Regions from separate parts of the Paenibacillus sp. M-152 genome, predicted to be linked through region 2. Evidence: a T-box and tRNA genes for the amino acid it is inferred to sense, from the RefSeq annotation. Region 2 holds a T-box; the other holds one or more tRNA genes.
What was found. The T-box of region 2 lies ahead of ileS (isoleucine--tRNA ligase). A T-box ahead of a tRNA ligase gene usually reads a tRNA of that ligase, here a tRNA-Ile.
Positions count from the first base shown of each region.

Region 1: it has a tRNA-Ile gene. The T-box ahead of ileS (isoleucine--tRNA ligase) is inferred to sense a tRNA for this amino acid. The anticodon was not compared.

Region 1 covers NZ_CP034141.1:5,150,166-5,155,751, forward strand. Annotated here, with positions in the region: rRNA gene EGM68_RS22535 (23S ribosomal RNA) at 1-1,750, opposite strand, end outside; tRNA gene EGM68_RS22540 (tRNA-Ala) at 1,881-1,956, opposite strand; tRNA gene EGM68_RS22545 (tRNA-Ile) at 1,977-2,053, opposite strand; rRNA gene rrf (5S ribosomal RNA) at 2,092-2,208, opposite strand; rRNA gene EGM68_RS22555 (16S ribosomal RNA) at 2,326-3,879, opposite strand; gene EGM68_RS22560 (hypothetical protein) at 4,243-4,473, opposite strand; gene EGM68_RS22565 (stage II sporulation protein M) at 4,669-5,283, opposite strand; gene pdaB (polysaccharide deacetylase family sporulation protein PdaB) at 5,379-5,586, shown strand, end outside.
Region 2 covers NZ_CP034141.1:3,850,384-3,855,969, reverse strand. Annotated here, with positions in the region: gene pgeF (peptidoglycan editing factor PgeF) at 1-34, shown strand, start outside; gene EGM68_RS16735 (YggS family pyridoxal phosphate-dependent enzyme) at 43-744, shown strand; gene EGM68_RS16730 (cell division protein SepF) at 735-1,187, shown strand; gene EGM68_RS16725 (YggT family protein) at 1,195-1,452, shown strand; gene EGM68_RS16720 (YlmH family RNA-binding protein) at 1,461-2,243, shown strand; gene EGM68_RS16715 (DivIVA domain-containing protein) at 2,416-2,925, shown strand; T-box leader at 3,097-3,376, shown strand; gene ileS (isoleucine--tRNA ligase) at 3,456-5,586, shown strand, end outside.

The sequences.
Region 1 (5,586 bases), 1.3 Mb from region 2:
TTCTCCCGAAGTTACGGGGTCATTTTGCCGAGTTCCTTAACGAGAGTTCTTCCGCGCGCCTTAGAATTCTCTTCTCGCCTACCTGTGTCGGTTTGCGGTACGGGCACCTTCTCCTGGCTAGAGGCTTTTCTTGGCAGTCTGAGATCATGACCTTCGCTACTATAATTTTCGCTCCCCATCACAGCCCAGCCTTAACGATGTGCGGATTTGCCTACACATCAGCCTCACTGCTTAGACGGACATCCATCAGTCCGCGTCACTACCCTACTGCGTCACCCCATCGCTCATCACGGATTACGGTGGTACAGGAATTTCTACCTGTTGTCCTTCGACTACGCCTATCGGCCTCGCCTTAGGTCCCGACTTACCCTGAGCGGACGAACCTTCCTCAGGAACCCTTAGGCTTTCGGCGGATCTGATTCTCACAGATCTTTTCGTTACTCATACCGGCATTCTCACTTGAATGCAGTCCAGCGCTCCTTCCGGTACACCTTCAACCCGCATTCAACGCTCCCCTACCCCTGATGCAAGCATCAAGCCATAGCTTCGGTGGTGTGTTTAGCCCCGTTACATTTTCGGCGCAGAGTCACTCGACCAGTGAGCTATTACGCACTCTTTCAATGGTGGCTGCTTCTAAGCCAACATCCTGGTTGTCTGTGCAACTCCACATCCTTTCCCACTTAACACACACTTGGGGACCTTAGCTGATGGTCTGGGCTGTTTCCCTTTCGACAATGGATCTTAGCACTCACTGTCTGACTCCCGGAACTAAATCTATGGCATTCGGAGTTTGACTGAGCTTGGTAACCCTTGCGGGCCCCGCACCCAATCAGTGCTCTACCTCCACGATTCTTTTTTCCGAGGCTAGCCCTAAAGCTATTTCGGGGAGAACCAGCTATCTCCGGGTTCGATTGGAATTTCTCCGCTACCCCCACCTCATCCCCGCATTTTTCAACATGCGTGGGTTCGGGCCTCCAGTGCGTGTTACCGCACCTTCACCCTGGACAGGGGTAGATCACCCGGTTTCGGGTCTACGTCCACGTACTCAAGTCGCCCTATTCAGACTCGCTTTCGCTGCGGCTTCAGCTCTTCACCTTAACCTTGCACGGGAACGTAACTCGCCGGTTCATTCTACAAAAGGCACGCCATCACCCATAGATCGGGCTCTGACTTCTTGTAAGCACACGGTTTCAGGATCTATTTCACTCCCCTTCCGGGGTGCTTTTCACCTTTCCCTCACGGTACTGCTTCACTATCGGTCGCCAGGGAGTATTTAGCCTTGGCAGATGGTCCTGCCGGATTCATACGGGGTTTCACGTGCCCCGCACTACTCGGGATCCGTCTCGGAGGGAACAAGTTTTGAACTACAGGGCTTTTACCTTCTCTGGCGGGCCTTTCCAGACCTCTTCATCTAACCGGTTCCTTTGTAACTCCATATGAGACGTCCCACAACCCCAAGGAGCAAGCTCCTTGGTTTGGGCTAATCCGCGTTCGCTCGCCGCTACTGACGGAATCACTATTGTTTTCTCTTCCTCAGGGTACTTAGATGTTTCAGTTCCCCTGGTCTGCCTCTCACTCACCTATGAATTCAGTGAGTAGTGACTGTCGATGAAGACAGCCGGGTTTCCCCATTCGGACATCCCCGGATCAAAGCTTGCTTACAGCTCCCCGAGGCTTTATCGTTGTTCGCCACGTCCTTCGTCGGCTCCTGGCGCCTAGGCATCCTCCGTGTGCTCTTTGTAGCTTAACCTAGTATCTACAATGTAAATACGATTTGCTACCTTTATTTCACTTGTTTACACAAGATCAGCTTAAAGGAATATTCTAAAACGCAATTTCGTTTCGGTATCCAGTTTTCAAGGTGCAATAATAAATCTTTTTGGTGGAGCCAAGCGGGATCGAACCGCTGACCTCCTGCGTGCAAGGCAGGCGCTCTCCCAGCTGAGCTATGGCCCCAAAAGAAAATATAAAGTTTATGGTGGGCCCTAGTGGACTCGAACCACCGACCTCACCCTTATCAGGGGTGCGCTCTAACCAGCTGAGCTAAGGGCCCATAATAAACCACCAAAATTTTTTTTCTTTAGTGGTTGCGCTTGGCGGCGTCCTACTCTCCCAGGACCCTGCGGTCCAAGTACCATCGGCGCTGGAGGGCTTAACGGTCGTGTTCGGGATGGGTACGTGTGGAACCCCTCCGCTATCGCCACCAAACGCTTGAGAGTTTGAGCTCTCAAAACTGAGCAACGAGTGAGTAACAGGCCTAAACCTGAGCTTGAAACTTACGCTTCATATTTGAATGTTTCCATTGCAGGAAACGATTCTCCATAGAAAGGAGGTGATCCAGCCGCACCTTCCGATACGGCTACCTTGTTACGACTTCACCCCAATCATCTACCCCACCTTCGGCGGCTGGCTCCTTGCGGTTACCTCACCGACTTCGGGTGTTGTAAACTCTCGTGGTGTGACGGGCGGTGTGTACAAGACCCGGGAACGTATTCACCGCGGCATGCTGATCCGCGATTACTAGCAATTCCGACTTCATGTAGGCGAGTTGCAGCCTACAATCCGAACTGAGACCGGCTTTTCTAGGATTGGCTCCACCTCGCGGCTTCGCTTCCCGTTGTACCGGCCATTGTAGTACGTGTGTAGCCCAGGTCATAAGGGGCATGATGATTTGACGTCATCCCCACCTTCCTCCGGTTTGTCACCGGCAGTCTGCTTAGAGTGCCCAGCTTGACCTGCTGGCAACTAAGCATAAGGGTTGCGCTCGTTGCGGGACTTAACCCAACATCTCACGACACGAGCTGACGACAACCATGCACCACCTGTCTCCTCTGTCCCGAAGGAAAGGCCTATCTCTAGACCGGTCAGAGGGATGTCAAGACCTGGTAAGGTTCTTCGCGTTGCTTCGAATTAAACCACATACTCCACTGCTTGTGCGGGTCCCCGTCAATTCCTTTGAGTTTCAGTCTTGCGACCGTACTCCCCAGGCGGAATGCTTAATGTGTTAACTTCGGCACCAAGGGTATCGAAACCCCTAACACCTAGCATTCATCGTTTACGGCGTGGACTACCAGGGTATCTAATCCTGTTTGCTCCCCACGCTTTCGCGCCTCAGCGTCAGTTACAGCCCAGAGAGTCGCCTTCGCCACTGGTGTTCCTCCACATCTCTACGCATTTCACCGCTACACGTGGAATTCCACTCTCCTCTTCTGCACTCAAGCTCCCCAGTTTCCAGTGCGACCCGAAGTTGAGCCTCGGGATTAAACACCAGACTTAAAGAGCCGCCTGCGCGCGCTTTACGCCCAATAATTCCGGACAACGCTTGCCCCCTACGTATTACCGCGGCTGCTGGCACGTAGTTAGCCGGGGCTTTCTTCTCAGGTACCGTCACTCTTGTAGCAGTTACTCTACAAGACGTTCTTCCCTGGCAACAGAGCTTTACGATCCGAAAACCTTCATCACTCACGCGGCGTTGCTCCGTCAGGCTTTCGCCCATTGCGGAAGATTCCCTACTGCTGCCTCCCGTAGGAGTCTGGGCCGTGTCTCAGTCCCAGTGTGGCCGATCACCCTCTCAGGTCGGCTACGCATCGTCACCTTGGTAGGCCTTTACCCCACCAACTAGCTAATGCGCCGCAGGCCCATCCACAAGTGACAGATTGCTCCGCCTTTCCTCCTTCTCCCATGCAGGAAAAGGATGTATCGGGTATTAGCTACCGTTTCCGGTAGTTATCCCTGTCTTGTGGGCAGGTTGCCTACGTGTTACTCACCCGTCCGCCGCTAGGTTATGTAGAAGCAAGCTTCTACATAACCCCGCTCGACTTGCATGTATTAGGCACGCCGCCAGCGTTCGTCCTGAGCCAGGATCAAACTCTCCATTAAAGACCAACCGAAGTTAGTTATAGAAAGAGCGATTAGCTCATTTTGAAACTGACGAGATAAAATATCTCTTGTTTGATTTTGCGAACAAAATCAATTTACTCACTCGTTGTTCAGTTTTCAAAGATCAAACCTTCGTTATATCTCACTTTGTTTCACCACCGCATCTCAGCGGCGACTTTTATAATATATCATCTCTTTTTGAATTTTGCAAGAGTTTTTTTAATTCTTTTTTCGAGCAAATCCTTCAAAAAGGAACGAAAATTAATTTAACATGAATATTGAATAGAGTCAATACTTTTTTTGATATCAGAAAGTATATTTACTTCCTGATATCTCGGTCTGATATAGTTCTTCTTTATCTTATCATTGTTTGGTTTGCGGGACACGGCCTCTCCGTGCATATTTGGATAGTTCCTTAGCGGGTGCAAAACGGGCATACATGCGGAAAACTGTTTTATATCGAAGTGCTATAGCATAACGGATATCCTGGTCCAATCGGGTATCGCTCATATCAAGCAGCATTTCATCTAGTTCCTTACGAAGAACATAGTCAAGTTCCTTGCATTCTTTTTCGTTAAACAGCATTCCCAACATATGACCATACTCCCTTATCAGCAGATTATATAGTACTTATATTTGCCCAATTAATCGTTCCAAACTTTACCTGTTTTTAAACTCAACTGCTAAGGTTTCAAACTTACTCCAAGTAATCTTTAATGTTTTTCTTTACGCTCTCCCCTTTGTTATGTTCAATTTTCGGGAAATATATAAATAATTGGCCATATTATTTTAATGCGACAATAAACGATAAGTTATGCCGCTCTCAATCGCAGCTGCTATAAACAGAAAGATGACAGACCATATTGACACGGTCAACGTTTGTTTCAAAAAAACCTCCCACGATGGGCCAGTACCTTTGCGTTTTAGTCCTATGCTTGTACCTAGGGTAGATATTATATTGACTCCAAACTTCAATCCGAAGGCACAGGCGATAATTAAAACAGGCAATTCAATCACACCATGAGGCAATAATCCTTTTACGACAATTTCATACATACTTCTTCCCATATCTGTCTGCAGGTGTACTACGAAACCTAAAACCATTCCGTTCACAATCAAAAATATAAACGGAACGATTCCAAAAAGAGCCCCGGTATATATAACCAGCACGCATTTAATTGCATTATTGAAAAAGATAAACACAAAAAAACTCCATTGTGGATGCTCAGAGTTCTGCAATCGTTGCGCCACTCCCCCCAGTCCCTCCATTTGTTGTGCCAACATAGCCTGAATAACACCTGTACTTAACCATCCCACTACAATACTTGCGCAGAAAAAAAGTGCAGCGATCAAAATTAGCCGTCTTGTCGTGCGTAAATCATAAAAAAATACTTTTAGTCCCATTTGTTGATGCCTCCTATTGGTCCAATGGAATAATTGACAACCCCTGGCATAGCTTTAAGTAAACAAGCACTTCTAGGATGAAAGGGGCATTAACCATGAATTCTTTTTTCTATGTATTGAACGGCAAAAAAATCAAACGATTCTTGATCGTAATGGCAGCGGCCATCTTTACTGCTGGAGTCATTTATGTAGAAACCGATAATGTTACGGTCTTTTCCGAGGAAGCGCCAACTGCCATTTACAGTGTACCAACGGATAAAAAGCTGATCGCTCTCACCTTCGACATTAGCTGGGGGGATAAGC
Region 2 (5,586 bases):
AATGGCGAGTTGGATTGGTCTGGAAGAGAGGTGAGTCCTCCCGTGTCTTTGGAGGAACGAATTAAAGAAGTTAACGCCCGTATCGAAGCGGCATGTGCCCGTAGCGGACGTTCGCGTGATGAAGTAAATGTGATCGCTGTCACGAAATATGTTTCGGCGGCGGCAATGGCATCCGTATTGGATAACGACTTGGAGCATGTGGGCGAAAATCGCTGGCAGGATGCTGCAGATAAATGGAGCAAGTTGGGTGACCGGGGAACGTGGCATTTTATTGGTCATCTCCAAACGAATAAGGTTAAAGATGTAATTGGAAAATTTAAATTTATACATTCGCTTGATCGCTTATCGCTCGCTCAGGAATTGGATAAGAAGGCAGCCGCTTTGGGACTGCGAGTCAAAGCTTTTGTACAAGTCAATATTTCTGGGGAAATTTCAAAATACGGCTTATCCCCCGAGGCGGTCGCCCCTTTCTTGGAACAAATTCGCGAGTTGGAACATGTGGACGTAATCGGCTTGATGACCATGGCTCCTCATGAGGAAGACCCAGAACATACTCGACCTGTGTTTCGAGGATTGCGTGAACTGCGTGATCGGTTAAATGGACAAGCCTTGACTAGAGAACCTATCGTTCACTTGTCTATGGGGATGTCCAATGATTTTGAAGTGGCGGTTGAAGAAGGAGCGACCTGGTTGCGGCTTGGTTCCGTACTGGTCGGACGAGAGGAGGATTTTCAGTGGGCGTAATGAATAAGTTCATGAACTTTCTGGGGCTTCAGGAAGAAGAGGAAGTTATAGAGCGAGAGGTTATGAATACGCCGGAAGATCAAGAAATTGAAACCCCAAGCTTTGATAAACGTAAGAACCAGAAGGGCACGAATGTTGTCAGCATCCATTCACAGAAAAATGTGAAAGTTGTTCTGTATGAGCCGCGTTCTTACGATGAAGCACAGGAAATCGCTGACCATATCCGTTCACATCGCACCGTCGTGGTTAACTTGCAACGAATTCGCAAGGATCAGGCGTTACGTATCATTGATTTTTTGAGTGGTACTGTGTATGCACTGAGTGGCGGCATTTCGAAGGTCGGTAACAATATTTTTCTGTGCACACCGGATACGGTTGAAATTCAAGGCTCCATTACGGAGATACTGGCTGACACTGAACAAGAACTTAACAGAATGAGGTGAGCTTTTCTTGATCGAGGTAATTTACTGGTTATTTCAGATTTATTCGTACATGATCATTGCATATGTTCTGCTGTCATGGCTTCCTAATGCCAGAGAGAGTGTGATCGGTGATCTACTTGCCAGGTTTGTGGAGCCGTATTTGTCTCCTTTTCGCAGGTTTATACCGCCAATCTTCGGGATGATTGATATTTCACCTATCGTAGCGCTGATTGCTTTGCGTTTTGCATCGTACGGTTTGATTTCTTTAATTGGCAATTTCGTCTAGGAGGATTTATGCGAACTGAGATTTATGAGCATTTTCACCCGGATGAACGGGATTATGTGGATCGTGCTTCCGAATGGATCAGTCATGCGGGAGCTTATCATGAGCAGAAGCTGACTGATTTTTTGGATCCGCGACAACAGTACATATTGGAGACACTTGCTTCGAAGGAAGAGAAGGTCACGATTAGGGTAGATGGCGGATATACGGCTTCGGAACGAAAGCGGGCGCTGATTGCGCCCGATTATTCGTATTTGGACGATGAGGAAATGGGAATTCAGGTCCTTTCCATCTCTTCTGATGATCATAAAATCAATACCCTTGAGCACGGCGATTATCTAGGTGCCATTTTGGGGCTTGGAATCAAGCGTGGAAAAATCGGGGACATTCACGTGCTGGATGATGGGTGTCATGTGTTGGTGGCATCAGAGATCGGAGATTTTATAACCATGCATTTGCAGCAGGTACATCGTGTTCATGTTTGGACAGAACTGTTGCCAGTAGCAAGTCTCCGAACGAAGGAAGTTGCATTAGAGGCGATGGATCTGACGGTCGCTTCTTTGCGTCTGGACGGGGTTGCCAGTGACGTCTACAAATTGAGTCGCAGTAAAATATTAACACCGATTCGAGCGGGACGATGTCGGGTAAACTGGAAGGTGGAGGAGAATCCATCTACTTCACTTAAGGTTGGGGACGTTATTTCCATGCAGGGATTTGGGCGTTTCAAAGTGCTTGAAACAGACGGGATGACAAAAAAGGGTAGATTCCGTGTCAAAATTGGTAAGTTTGTATAGCTGTAGGCAGGATTCATGAGGTTTCTGTCGAAAGAATTAACCTATAGCGAAGAACTGGAACGATTTTGCTCTGTACAGTATTCACAAAACGGGGTATGATGACCGATAGATGATAATGAGCGTCGTGACGCGGAAAATGAATTTTTTGTCAATCTTATAGGAGGTGGACGGCATGCCATTAACGCCATTGGATATACATAATAAGGAATTTGCCCGCCGGCTTCGCGGTTATGATGAGGATCAGGTTAATGAATTTTTGGATCAGGTGATCAAGGATTACGAGGGCGTTATTCGTGAAAATAAAGAACTGAGCACCCAGTTGCTGAACGTACAGGAGAAGCTCGATCATTTTGCGACGATTGAGGATACACTGAGTAAGACAATTATTGTCGCGCAGGAAGCAGCTGATGAAGTTCGCAACAACGCCAAGAAAGAATCTCAACTGATCGTGAAGGAAGCGGAAAAAAATGCGGATCGTATTGTGAACGAAGCATTGTCCAAATCCCGCAAAATCGCGTTGGAGGTTGAAGAACTGAAGAAACAGGCTTCAATTTACCGAGCACGGTTTCGTACATTGGTGGAAGCACAGCTTGACTTGTTAAGCCAAGATGGCTGGGAAGCACTTGAAAACCGGGAACGCGAAGTGCTGGAGCGCGAGCGTGAAATGAAAGAAATTTACTGATTTTGATTTCTGACAAGCTTTTCATTAGGTCTTGTTAGGGTTGACTTTTATCTTTAAACAGGCTATAACTGTAAATACTATACTGAATTCAACGATTATCCGTCTATTGGTTGATGGTTGTTATTCAAGGCAACGATGTTGCTGGTTTAAGATTTCGATGAATTTAACATGTTTAATTCGTTGATGGGAACGAGTACGTCATGATTTGTCCCTCAGAGAGTTGGCCAACCGGTGCAAGCCAACGTTCAGAACATGACTGAAGATCCTCCCGGAGAAGTGAGCTGAAGCGCTTAAATTTATGGCGTGTGTAAGCAATCACCGTTTGCCATGCGTTATAATGGCGCCCTGCTGAAGTTGAGTAGGGCTCAGAGAGTCGTGACAAGATCGTCTTCTTTAGACTGGTCTAATTACGGAATCAGGGTGGTAACGCGAGCACAGTCTCGTCCCTTTTACAGGGATGGGGCTTTTTTTGTTGCTTTTTTTAAGTGCGCTAGAACAATTAATGATAAGCAGAGAGGAAGTATGACGTTATGAACAGAGTGGATGTTAAAGAAAAAGCACGGTCACGTGACCTACGCATCCTGAGCAAATGGAAACAGGAGGACACGTTCCGTAGATCCATTACCAATCGTGAAGGAAAGCCTAATTTTGTGTTTTATGAGGGCCCACCAACAGCTAACGGCAAACCACACATCGGTCATGTGCTGGGTCGCGTAATTAAGGATTTCGTCGGCCGCTATCAGACCATGAAGGGATACCGCGTTGTACGTAAGGCGGGTTGGGATACGCATGGCCTGCCGGTAGAACTGGGTGTGCAAAAGCAATTGGGGATCTCTCACAAGCCTGAAATTGAAGAATACGGTGTTGAGAAATTTATTAAAAAATGTAAAGCGAGCGTGTTTGAATACGAGCAGCAGTGGCGCGATTTAACCGAAGCGATCGGATACTGGACAGACCTCGATCACCCATACATTACCTTGGACAATAACTATATCGAGAGTGTATGGAACATTTTGGCGACGATTCATGAGAAAGATCTGCTGTATCGTGGTCATCGTGTGAGTCCGTACTGCCCGGATTGTCAGACAACACTAAGTTCCCATGAAGTAGCACAGGGCTACAAAGATGTAAAGGATCTGAGTGCCACGGCCAAATTCAAGCTGCATAGCAGTGGTGAATATGTATTGGCCTGGACGACAACACCTTGGACCTTGCCGAGTCACGTGGCGCTCGCCGTCAACCCTGAGCTGGAATACGCACGTGTGAAGCAGGAAGATGGGGTATACATCGTTGCTAAAAATCTTGTTGAGACCGTAATTAAAGGTGATCATGAAGTGATTGGCACGCTATCGGGTTCAGAACTGGTAGGCCAAACCTATACCCCGCCATTTACTTATTTTCAGGTGGAGAAAGGTAACCAAATTCTGGGTGCCAAGTTCGTAACAGATTCCAGCGGTACAGGTATCGTTCATATGGCCCCGGCACATGGTGAGGATGACTATCGCGTATGTCGTGAAAATGGCGTTGGGTTTATCAACGTAGTGGATCTCCAAGGTAACTATGTAGCTGAAATCACTGATTTTGCAGGCCGTTTTGTGAAAGATTGCGATGTAGATATTGTGAAAATGCTGTCCGAAAAAGGGTTGCTGTACAGCAAGGAAAAATACGAGCATAGCTATCCGTTCTGCTGGCGCTGCGATACTCCATTATTGTACTATGCGATGGACAGCTGGTTTATCAAAACAACTGCGATCAAGGATCAACTGATTGCCAACAACAGCGAAGTTGAATGGTACCCGGGCCATGTACGCGAAGGACGCTTCGGTAAGTTTTTGGAGGAACTGGTGGATTGGAACATCAGTCGCGATCGCTATTGGGGTACACCGCTCAATATCTGGGTTTGTGAGGAAACTGGAGAACAGTTCGCACCTCATAGTATTGCTGAATTGAGAGAACGTGCAATTGGGGATGTACCGGCGAATATCGAGCTACACAAACCTTATGTAGATGATATCAAGGTTCGTAGCCAATGCGGTAAATACGAAATGACTCGCACACCGGAAGTCATCGATGTATGGTTCGATAGCGGCTCTATGCCGTTTGCACAGCATCACTATCCTTTTGAGAATAATGAAACGTTTGAGCAGCAATTTCCGGCAGATATGATCTGTGAAGGGATTGACCAGACTCGTGGCTGGTTCTATAGCTTGCTTGCGGTTTCGACGATGTTGACTGGCAAAGCTCCTTACAAAGCTGTCATGGCAACAGGCCATGTACTGGATGAGCAGGGGCAGAAAATGTCCAAATCGAAGGGTAATGTTATTGATCCGTGGGAAGTGATTGATGAGTACGGAACAGATGCTTTCCGCTGGGCATTACTGTCCGATAGTGCACCATGGAATAGCAAACGTTTTTCCAAAGGCATTGTAGGCGAGGCTAAATCGAAACTGGTAGATACGCTTGTCAATACACACGCATTTCTGACTCTGTATGCGGATATTGACGGATTTGATCCGGCACAGCATCCATTCAAGCCATCGGCACACAAGTTGGATCGCTGGATTTTATCCCGTCTAAACAGCCTAATCTTGGTTGTGGATAAAGCATTGTCTGTAAATGACTTCCTGAACTCCTCCAAAGCGATTGAGTCGTTTGTGGATG